DNA from 3 places in the Micromonospora sp. DT231 genome. Region 2 is predicted to be linked to each of the others. Evidence: riboswitches for the same ligand, from Rfam matches in the RefSeq annotation. Region 2 holds a riboswitch; each other region holds the start of a gene.
What was found. Region 2 has a riboswitch for cobalamin ahead of cobN (cobaltochelatase subunit CobN). Riboswitches for the same ligand answer to the same signal wherever they lie in the genome.
Positions count from the first base shown of each region.

Region 1: linked by a shared signal. The riboswitch ahead of ACPXBU_RS15150 (acyl-CoA thioesterase) and the one ahead of cobN (cobaltochelatase subunit CobN) in region 2 are both predicted to bind cobalamin.
Region 3: linked by a shared signal. The riboswitch ahead of ACPXBU_RS02220 (ribonucleoside-diphosphate reductase subunit alpha) and the one ahead of cobN (cobaltochelatase subunit CobN) in region 2 are both predicted to bind cobalamin.

Region 1 covers NZ_JBNCNO010000005.1:168,324-171,595, reverse strand. Annotated here, with positions in the region: gene ACPXBU_RS15155 (copper resistance CopC family protein) at 1-1,583, opposite strand, end outside; cobalamin riboswitch at 1,714-1,927, shown strand; gene ACPXBU_RS15150 (acyl-CoA thioesterase) at 2,124-2,570, shown strand; gene ACPXBU_RS15145 (zinc-dependent alcohol dehydrogenase family protein) at 2,677-3,272, shown strand, end outside.
Region 2 covers NZ_JBNCNO010000007.1:77,835-81,106, forward strand. Annotated here, with positions in the region: gene cobN (cobaltochelatase subunit CobN) at 1-1,329, opposite strand, end outside; cobalamin riboswitch at 1,641-1,817, opposite strand; gene ACPXBU_RS19560 (hypothetical protein) at 2,040-2,315, opposite strand; gene ACPXBU_RS19565 (DUF5919 domain-containing protein) at 2,472-3,272, shown strand, end outside.
Region 3 covers NZ_JBNCNO010000001.1:532,301-535,572, reverse strand. Annotated here, with positions in the region: gene ACPXBU_RS02220 (ribonucleoside-diphosphate reductase subunit alpha) at 1-1,918, opposite strand, end outside; cobalamin riboswitch at 2,115-2,331, opposite strand; gene ACPXBU_RS02215 (L-fuconate dehydratase) at 2,887-3,272, shown strand, end outside.

The DNA of each region.
Region 1 (3,272 bases), on a different contig from region 2:
ATCGTCGGGTGCAGATGCTGGTAGCCGGACAGGTCACGGCCGACCACGATCAGGTGCAACGGCTTGTCGTGGACGACCGCGAAGCGGGTCGCCGGTTGCCTGTCGGTCCCGACGATGCGGAACCGGTAGTCCGCGCGTACACCTGGGGGTTGGGTTCGCTCCAGTGGTTGCAGGGTGTACCCGCCGGCGCTGACCGTCGTGCCGGTCGCCAGCGTCTCGCCCGTCGCGCCGTCACCCCGGTGCGTGTGCGGACCGGTGCCCGCCGGGTGTTGGTGCCCGTCGTTCGCGGCGCCCTCCTGGCCCGGGGCGGGCGGAGCGCCGGCGGGCTGCCGGGCGCTGCGGTCCGCCGGGTTCCCGTCGCCGGTCCCGATGCGGGCCAGCCCGAACCCGGCCAGCAGAGCGATCACCAGCCCGCCGACGAGCAACGCCAGGTGGGTGTTGCTCAGCCGGGACCCCGGGGTCGCGGCCGCGAGGTCCGTGTCGGGCCGTGGTCCGGGCTCGACCGTCGGCTCGCCGTCCGTACCGCCGCCGGTCTGATCGATCGGCGTCGGATCGGCCGCGACGCCCGTGCGGGCCGTGACGACCGTGTTGCTCTTGCGCGCCGCCGGCACGGTGGCGGGTTGCCCCCTGTCGCCCGTGACCGGCGCGACGACGCCGACCTTGCCACCAACGGTCTTGCCGCCGACAGCCCGGCCCCCGCTGGTCTTGCCCCCGCTGGTCTTGCCCCCGACAGCCTTGGCCCCGACGGTCCGGCCCGCGCCGGCCTTGGTCGCAGAACGGGCACCACCGCCGCGTCGACCGGAGGTCGCCGCCGAGGTACGGCCCCGGCCGGTGGATGTGCCGGCGGAGGCCGATCGGCGACGCCAGACGACGTACCCGGCCACCGCCAGGGCCGCCGCGACCACGACCGCCCAGCCGGCCAAAGCCACCGTTCCGCGGCCGCTCTCCTCGGTGGACCCGGTCGACGGAGCTGCCGCAGCCGGTGGGCTCGACGGATCGTCCGCGGTGGTCGGCACCGCCGAGGCCTGCCCGCTGTTGTGCTGCTCGGTGGCGGCCACCAGGGCCGGGTCCGGCTGGGTCGACGGCGGGCTCCATCCCTTCGGCGCCGCCGTCACCCGCCCGTCGTAGCGGAAGGTCAGGGTGCCCCGCACGGTGTCGCCGTCCGAGGCGACCGACAGATAGCTCACCGAGTACTGGCCCTTGGCGGGCAGGTGGGCGACGCTCACCACCGCGGGGAACCCCGTCGTGTACTCCCGCGGCTCGAACTGCCCGTTGACCAGGAAGTACTCCCGTACCGGCTTCTCCAGCGGTTTCGGTTCCCCCTGCGACCAGCCGTTGTCGACCCGGGTGCCACCCGGGGCGGTGACCGTGAAGAACGCGTTGGCGGCGGCCTTCTCGGTGAAGGCGAGCCGCACCTCCGTGAACGGCTCGCGCACGGTGGTCCCGCTCGCCGGCGTGGACGCGGCGAGGGTCCCGTGCGCCGCGGCGGGTTGGGCGGACGCGAGGAGGGCGACCGCCGAGGCGAGGAGGAACGCGAGGAGGCCCGAGACCACCCGGCCGCAAGTCTGGGGGAGACGACGCATCTGGATATCCTCACCCTCGCGAGACTTTTTTCAAGAGGTGGCGATCTTCTTCCTCGAACGACAAAAGTTGACGACGAGCACGCGGGCCGCTGCGGCACGATGCCCCCGGTGGACAGATTCCCTGGCCAGCTATGCTGCCGACGGCGCTGGTTCGCCCCGTCCTGACCGGCTGGGCGTCGTAAGAGGGAACCCGGTGGAAATCCGGGGCTGCCCCGCAGCGGTGAGTGGGAACGACAGCCGTCATCAGCACTGGGCCAGCGGCCTGGGAAGCGACGGCCAGTAGGGGACCGGCACGACCGGTCAGGCCCGCGAGTCCGAAGACCTGCCGGCGCCGCGTACACAACCGTGTGCGCTGCCGTCGGCCTCGCGGGTGGGCTGAGCGGGTGACGGGCCGTGCGTGTGGCGCACGGCCAGGTCCTCGTCAGCGTGTGTCCGCGACCGGCGGCGTGGTTTCCCGAGGGACGGACTACCGCTGTGCACGACACCACCACGATCGCCGGCCGAGCGCCGTCGGCGTCGCACCTGACCCTGTCGCAGATCATGGACCAGCACCACACGAACCTGATGGGTACGGTGCACGGCGGCCGGATCCTCAACCTCATCGACTCCGTCGCCGGTGTGGTCGCCGCCCGGCACTCCGACGGGCCGGCGGTGACCGCCGCCATCGACGAGACCGCGTTCCTGCGCGCGGTACGGGTCGGCGACGTCGTGCACGTCGACGCCCGGATCACCTGGGCCGGCCGCAGTTCGATGGAGGTGGCCGTCAAGGTGACCGCCGACCGGTGGGACCGGGCGGTGCCACCCACCGACGTGGCCACCGCCCACCTGGTCATGGTCGCCATCGACGACGACGGCCAGCCCCGTACGGTGCCGCCGCTGCTGCCCGAGACCGACGGGGACCGGCGACGGTACCGGGAGGCGGAGATCCGCCGCGAGCACCGGCTGGCGCTGCGACGCGCGCTGCTCGACGGCGCCGACGACGGCTGACCCGCGTTCGGCCCCCCGTCGCGGTGCTGGCCGGTCCGAGGAACCCGCCCCGCCGTCGATCTGGTCGGATAGCGTCCACGTGAAGACTCGGTCACGGAGAGTGTGGATGGTTATGCGCGCTGCGGTGCTGCGGGAGTTCGACGTTCCGCTCCTGGTCGAGGAGATCGACAGACCCATCCCCGAGCGCGGGCAGGTGCTGGTGCGGATCGTCGCCAGCGGGGTCAACCCGCTCGACACGAAGATCCAGGCGGGAAAGGCCGCGCACGCGCGCGTCCAGCCTCCGGCGGTGCTCGGCCTGGACCTCGCCGGCGTCGTCGCGGCGGCCGGTGCAGACGTGACCGACTTCGCGCCGGGGGACGAGGTGTACGGGCTGTGCGGGGGAGTGGGCGACCTCCAGGGTTCGCTTGCCGAATACGCCGCCGTGGACGCGCGGCTCCTGGCCCGCAAGCCGAAGACCCTCTCGATGCGGGAGGCCGCCGCGTTGCCCCTGGCGGCGATCACCTCCTGGGAGGGGCTTGTCGACCGGGCCGGAGTCCGTGCCGGGCAGAAGGTGCTTGTGCACGGCGGCGCCGGCGGTGTCGGATACGTGAGCGTCCAACTCGCCCAGGCTCGCGGCGCGGAGGCGTACGCCACGGGTGGGCCGGCGAGCATGAGTCTGATCGAGAGCCTGGGCGCGGTGGCGATCGACTACACCTCGACAAG
Region 2 (3,272 bases):
GTAGAGCTGGCCGGGCGGCTCACCCCAGTGCTCCCGCATCCGCTCGCGCAGCTCGGCCGGGACCTGGTCGAACCACCGCCGGTACGTCGGCCCCGGTATCCGGGCCTCGGCGGCGGCCAACTGCTCCGGGGTGAGCCACTCCACGTCGTGTCCACCGGCGGCGATCAGCGCGTGGATCAGCGCGTCGCCGTCGTCGGGCGGCGGCGCGTCACCCAGGTCGTAGCCGGCCTCGGCCAGCGCGGCGAACAGCCGGACCGCCGAGACCGGGGTGTCCAACCCGACGGCGTTACCGACCCGGGAGTGCTTGGTGGGGTACGAGCTGAGCACCACGGCGACCCGCTTGTCGGCGGCGGGCACGTACCGCAGTCGGGCGTGGCGTACGGCGATCCCGGCCACCCGGGCGGCCCGGTCGGCGTCGGCGGCGTAGACCGACAGCCCGTCGGCGTCGATCTGCTTGAACGAGAACGGCACGCTGACGATCCGGCCGTCGAACTCGGGGATGGCCACCTGCATGGCCGCGTCCAACGGGGACAGACCGGCGTCGCTGCCGGCCCACTGCTCGCGGGTGCTGGTCAGGCACAGCGCCTGGATGATCGGCACGTCCAGGGCGGCCAGGGCGCCGACGTCCCAGGCGTCCTCGTCGCCGCCACCGGAGGCGTCCGCAGCGACCGCGCCACCGGCCGCGAGCACAGTGACCAGCAGCGCGTCGCAGCGGGCGAACAGCCCGAGCGGGCCCGCGCCCGTGGTCAGCCCCCGCAGCGAGCCGCAGAAGATCGGCAGCGGGTTGCCGCCGGCTCGTTGGACCGCGTCGGCGAGGACGTCGACGAAGTCGGTGTTGCCGGCGAGGGCGTGCGCCCGGTAGAAGACGATCCCCACGGTGGGCCGTCGCGGGTCGGTCGGGTGCTCGCCGTGCACGCCGTACGCCGGGGTCGGCGCGGGTGGGGCGAACCCCTCGCCGGTGAGCAGCACGGTGTCGGAGAGGAACCGGGCCAACTGCGCCAGGTTGTCCGGCCCGCCCTCGACCAGGTACGCCAGCGCCTGGGTGACAACCCCGGACGGCACTGTGGAGATGGCCATCAGCTCCGCGTCGGGCAGCGCCTCGCCGCCGAGCACCACCGTCGGCACACCCGTGGCGAGCACCGCGGCGAGGCCGTCCGGCCACGCCTGTCGACCGCCGAGCAGGCGTACGACGACGAGGGCGACCCCGTCGAGCAGGGCGGGCACCTCGTCGGCGGCGACCCGCGCGGGGTTGGCGAGCCGGTAGTCGGCGCCGCTGGCGCGGGCGGCCAGCAGGTCGGTGTCGGCGGTGGAGAGCAGCAGGATGCGCACGGCAGGCTCCGGAGAGTGACGCCCCGGCCGCCACGGAGGCGGCCTGGACGAAGCGGGTGGGTACGGCGTCAGCCGGTACGACGGCCCGGGTGGACGACACGCCGACGCGGACGTCGGGGCCGGTCAGCGCCGGGCGCTCGGCTCAGCGGTACCGAAAGCCAACGGCCTGGCGTACGCCGCGGCGGCCGGCCCGAGACGTGCCGGCGCGGCCGGCCGTGGGCGCGGCGCAGCGCCCGCGATGCGGGTTATGACGATGATCGTCGATGAATGAGACGCTGTGCGTCATCGGGTCCTCCTCGGGTGTCCACGCCCTGGGGCACATCCCGACGGCCGAAGTATCCTGGCTTCCGGATCGACGCTCTCCCCCAGCCTTCCAGCCGCAGACACACGGCCGTGACTCACGAGGGGGGATCGCTCCCCGGTGACAGTGGCGGGACCGCGTCGGAATCGCACCGACTTCCTTCACTGCCGTCAGGCCGCGAATGCTGCCACACCGCCGCGCCGCCGGTCAACGCCGACCCCGGCGTCGTCCGGCCACGCTCACCACATTGACCTGCGGAAATATCGGCGCGCGGGGGTCGCCTGACGCACCAGACGGCAAGCTGATGGGCCGGTGGCGGAGGGCGCCCGCAGAGGGGGTCGAGAACGGGTGCGACTCCCCCTGGAGCTGATGCCGTAGACGACTCGGCACCGACGCGCTCCGCCGTGCATTACTCGTGCTCGAAGCGGCGTGGCCGCCGGGCCAGCGACAGCCAGCCGAGGAAACGGGCGTGCATGTTGGCCAGGTCGGGGCGTCCGCCGAGGCTGTACAAGTCGTGGATCGCCTCGTTCACGCAGGACGTCAGGTAGAGGGCCAGCGCCAGCGAGTGGCCGTAGAACTCGGCGGCGAGATCGAGTTGGGCACGGGAGCACGGCCACGGGGCGGCGCAGTTGCGGCACAACCAGGCGGGGCGCATGGGCAGGTGTGGGCGGGACCGAGAACTCACACCACGACCCTGCGCACCGCAACCGCCGCCATCCATCACAGTGGGCGATTTTTCGGCGGATAACTTTCTTCCGCCCTCCGGATGTCCTTTCGGTGCGGCCATCCGACGAATGGATAGGCTGACCCTCAGCCCTTGAGCAGGAAGGGGGAGCCATTCGTGAGCGTCCGGACGACTACCGCGCTTAGCATCTCCGACCTGCTGTGGGACAGCACCGACATGCTCGATGCCTTGGCTGCTCGCGATGTCGCTCAGGTGTTCCGGCTCGTCCAGCGGGCCACCCACGCCAGCCAAACCACAGTCGGTGTCGCCACCGGTCTCAGCCAGGCGCAGGTCAGCGAGATCACCAGTGGTGCCCGCCGGGTCAGTAGCATCGATGTTCTCACCCGCATCTGCACCGGCTTGTCCATGCCACGCCATGCCCGCATGACGCTCCTCCTCGGCGAACGCGAGCCGGCCCTGGACCTCGCCGGTCTACAGGCCGACGAGGCTGCGCGGGACCGGTGCGCTGATGTCACCGCGATCTATTCCAGCCGGTCAGATTTCGTGGCGGAGATGCCGCCGCACGTCCTCTTCGACCGTGCCACGGACATCCGGGCGTCCGGCCTGTCACTCAACCTCATCTGTCAGCAGTACGCCGACAACCGTCTTCTGAAGCTCCTCGCCGCCGGCACCCGCCTCCGTTGCCTGTTCCTCGACCCGGCCGGCCAGGCGATCAGACGACAGGAGCGTGAGGACGACTATCCGGACGGACACCTGAGCGCGCTCACCGAACTCAACATTCAGAACCTGGCCCGCCGCATTCGCGACCGACTCCCCGCAGGTGCCCGAGACCACCTCACCATCGGCGTCTACGACGAGTCCATCCGCGCCAACGTGCTCTTGGTCGACGACCGACTCTGCGTTGTTCAGCACTACCTACCGAAGATGCGGGGCGTCGACTGTCCGACGATGGTCATC
Region 3 (3,272 bases), on a different contig from region 2:
TCAGCTCGCGGACCAGCGCGGTGTTGACCTGGAGGAACTCCCCCGACAGGGTCTCGCGCTTGAAGAGGTTGGACACCTGCGGCTCGATGCACTCGTAGCACCCGGCGATCGACGCGATCGTCGCGGTCGGGGCGACCGCCACCAGCAGCGAGTTGCGCAGCCCGTCCGCCTGGACCCGCTGGCGCAACGCGTCCCACCTGGCGGTCTGCGTGCCCTGGACGCCCCACAGGTCGGGCTGCAACTGGCCGCGCGCGGCGCGGGTCTGCGCGTACGCCGGGTGCGCGCCGAAGCGACGCGCCAGGTCGGCGGAGGTCTCCAGCGCGGTCAGGTACAGCTCCTCGCTGATCCGGGTGGACAGCTCCCGGGCGGCCGGTGAGTCGAACGGCAGCCGCAGCGCGAAGAAGACGTCCTGGAGACCCATCAGCCCGAGCCCGACCGGCCGCCAGCGGGGGTTGCTCGCCGCCGCCTGCGCGGTCGGGTAGTAGTTGATGTCGATGACCCGGTCGAGGAAGGTGACGGCGGTACGGACCGTGGCGCGCAGCCGCTCCCAGTCGATGCCACCGTCGGTGAGGTGCGCGGCGAGGTTCACCGAGCCGAGGTTGCACACGGCGGTCTCGGCGTCACTGGACACCTCGATGATCTCGGTGCAGAGGTTGGACAGGTGCACCACGTTGCCGTCTTCGGCGGTCTGGTTGCAGAGCCGGTTGGCGGCGTCCTTGAACGTCATCCACCCGTTGCCGGTCTGGGCCAGGGTGCGCATCATCTTCCCGTACAGCTCCCGCGCCGGGACCTGCCGCACGTGGCGGCCCTGCGCCTCGGCCTGGCGGTACGCGGCGTCGAACCGCTCCCCCCACAGGTCGGGCAGCTCGGGCGCCTCGTGCGGGTCGAACAGCGACCACATCTCGTCGGCCTCGACCCGGCGCATGAACTCGTCCGGGACCCAGTTGGCCAGGTTGAGGTTGTGGGTGCGCCGGGCGTCCTCGCCGGTGTTGTCCCGCAGTTGCAGGAACTCCTCGATGTCCGGGTGCCACGGCTCCAGGTAGACGCAGGCCGCGCCCTTGCGCCGGCCGCCCTGGTTGACGGCGGCGACGCTCGCGTCCAGCGTGCGCAGCCACGGCACGATCCCGTTGGACTGCCCGTTGGTGCCGCGGATCAGCGCGCCCCGGGAGCGAACCCGGGAGTACGCGATGCCGATGCCGCCGGCGAACTTGGACAGGTTGGCGACCTGGGCGTAGCGCTGGTAGATCGAGTCCAGCTCGTCGCGTGGGGAGTCGACCAGATAGCAGGAGGACATCTGGGTGTGCCGGGTGCCGGAGTTGAACAACGTCGGTGAGCTGGGCAGATAGGCCAGGCTGGACATGAGTCGGTAGAAGTCGACGGCCTCGTCCGGCGTCTGGGACAGCCCGCAGGCCACCCGCAGCAGCCAGTACTGCGGGGTCTCCAGCACCAGGCGGCTGGTCGGGTGGCGCAGCAGGTACCTGTCGTACACCGTGCGCAGGCCGAAGTACTCGAACCGCCGGTCACCGTCCGGATCGACGGCGTCGTCGAGCATCGGGGCGTGCGCGGCGACGAACGCGGCGGTGTCGTCGCCGATCAGGCCCTCGGCGTGGCCGATCCGGATCGCCGTGCTGAACGAGGTCACGCCCTGCCGACGGACCTCCTTGCCGACGTAGCTGGAGAGCAGCCGGGCGGCGAGGCGGGAGTACTGCGGTTCCTCGCCGATCATCTCGGCCGCGGTCTGGATGGAGAGCCGGTCCAGCTCGGCAGTCGTCGCGCCGTCGTACAGGCCGCTGATCGTGCGGGTGGCGACCCGCATGGGGTCGACGTCGGTCAGGTCGTCGGCCCACCGCTCGACCGCCCGGACGATCTTGTTGACGTCCACGGATTCGGTGGCGCCGTTGCGCTTGCGGACCTGCATCGGCGTCCGCCGTACGGCCGGGTCGCCGACTGCCGGGACTACCTCGGTGACTGTCACCACTCACTCCTCGCGAGTTCGAGACCTGATGGCCCCTCGAACGCGTGGAGACAGACACCGGCGGACGCCACGCCGGGACGGCGTGGGTCAGGTGGCGTCGGCCGTCCCACGCGGCCTCGGACCGCCGCTCACCCGGGTGTGGGTACGCGGCGCGCTGGCAGGTCTTCGGACTCGTGGGCACGACCGGGTTGGCCGGTCTCCTACTGGCCGTCGCTTCCCAGGCCGATTCGTGGCCCAGTGCTCATGACGGCTGTCGTTCCCACTCACCGCTGCGGGACAGTCCCGGATTTCCACCGGGTTCCCTCTTGCCTCGACCGCTCGGGCTGAGCGGTCGAACCAGCTGCGCTCGACACCATATATAGGGACGCTGCCGTTGTCACACCCCACATGTCGGTCTCGGGCGTGTCGACGGCGACGCCCGTGATGGTCGTCACCGGCCACGCCTACCGGGCCGGGTCCCGTCGACGCGCGGCCGGCGAACGCCCGCGCGGCACGCGGCAGGCCGAGCGGGTGTCGACATTCGGAAAGGTGTGATGTATTAAGTCTTTAGATGTAAAGACCCCTACCCATACTCGACGGTCAATGCAACTTTCCGGAGTGGACATCCAATCTTCCGGACCACTATCCACTTCTCGCGTCACCGTCCCCATCGCTCTCGGGGCGCCTCCGCAGCCCGCGGCGTCGCCGGCAGTCAGGGCGTCTACCAGCGCGACACAGACCGCCATCGCCCCGGCCGGGGCCTGCGGACCAGGCACGTCGACCGCGCCGACGGCACGTCGACGAATCGGCGGCGCGGGAAAAACATTAGATGTCTTCGATTCCCGGGTGATCGACGTCGTTGACGCGTCGGATTGACCCTCCGTATACTCCCAGAGATCATCTGATCTTTAGCCTAACCGGGCGAGGAGCGCATGCCGCAGATCACCGCCGTCACCGTCGAGGACGTCCGCTTCCCCACCTCCCTGACCGCTGACGGCTCCGACGCCATGAACAAGGACGGCGACTACTCGGCGGCCTATGTCGTCCTGCACACCGACGGCGTCGACAGCACCGGTGCGCCACTCGCGGGCCACGGTCTGACCTTCACCATCGGCCGGGGCAACGACATCGTCGTCGCGGCGGCCGTCCACCAGGCACAGCGTCTCGTGGGCGTGGACGTCGCGACGATGGCGTCGGACATGGGCGCGGTCTACCGCCTGCTCACCTCCGACTCGCAACTGCGGTGGCTCGGCCCGGAGAAGGGCGTCGTCCACCTGTCGCTGGCCGCCGTGCTGAACGCGTCGTGGGACCTGGTCGC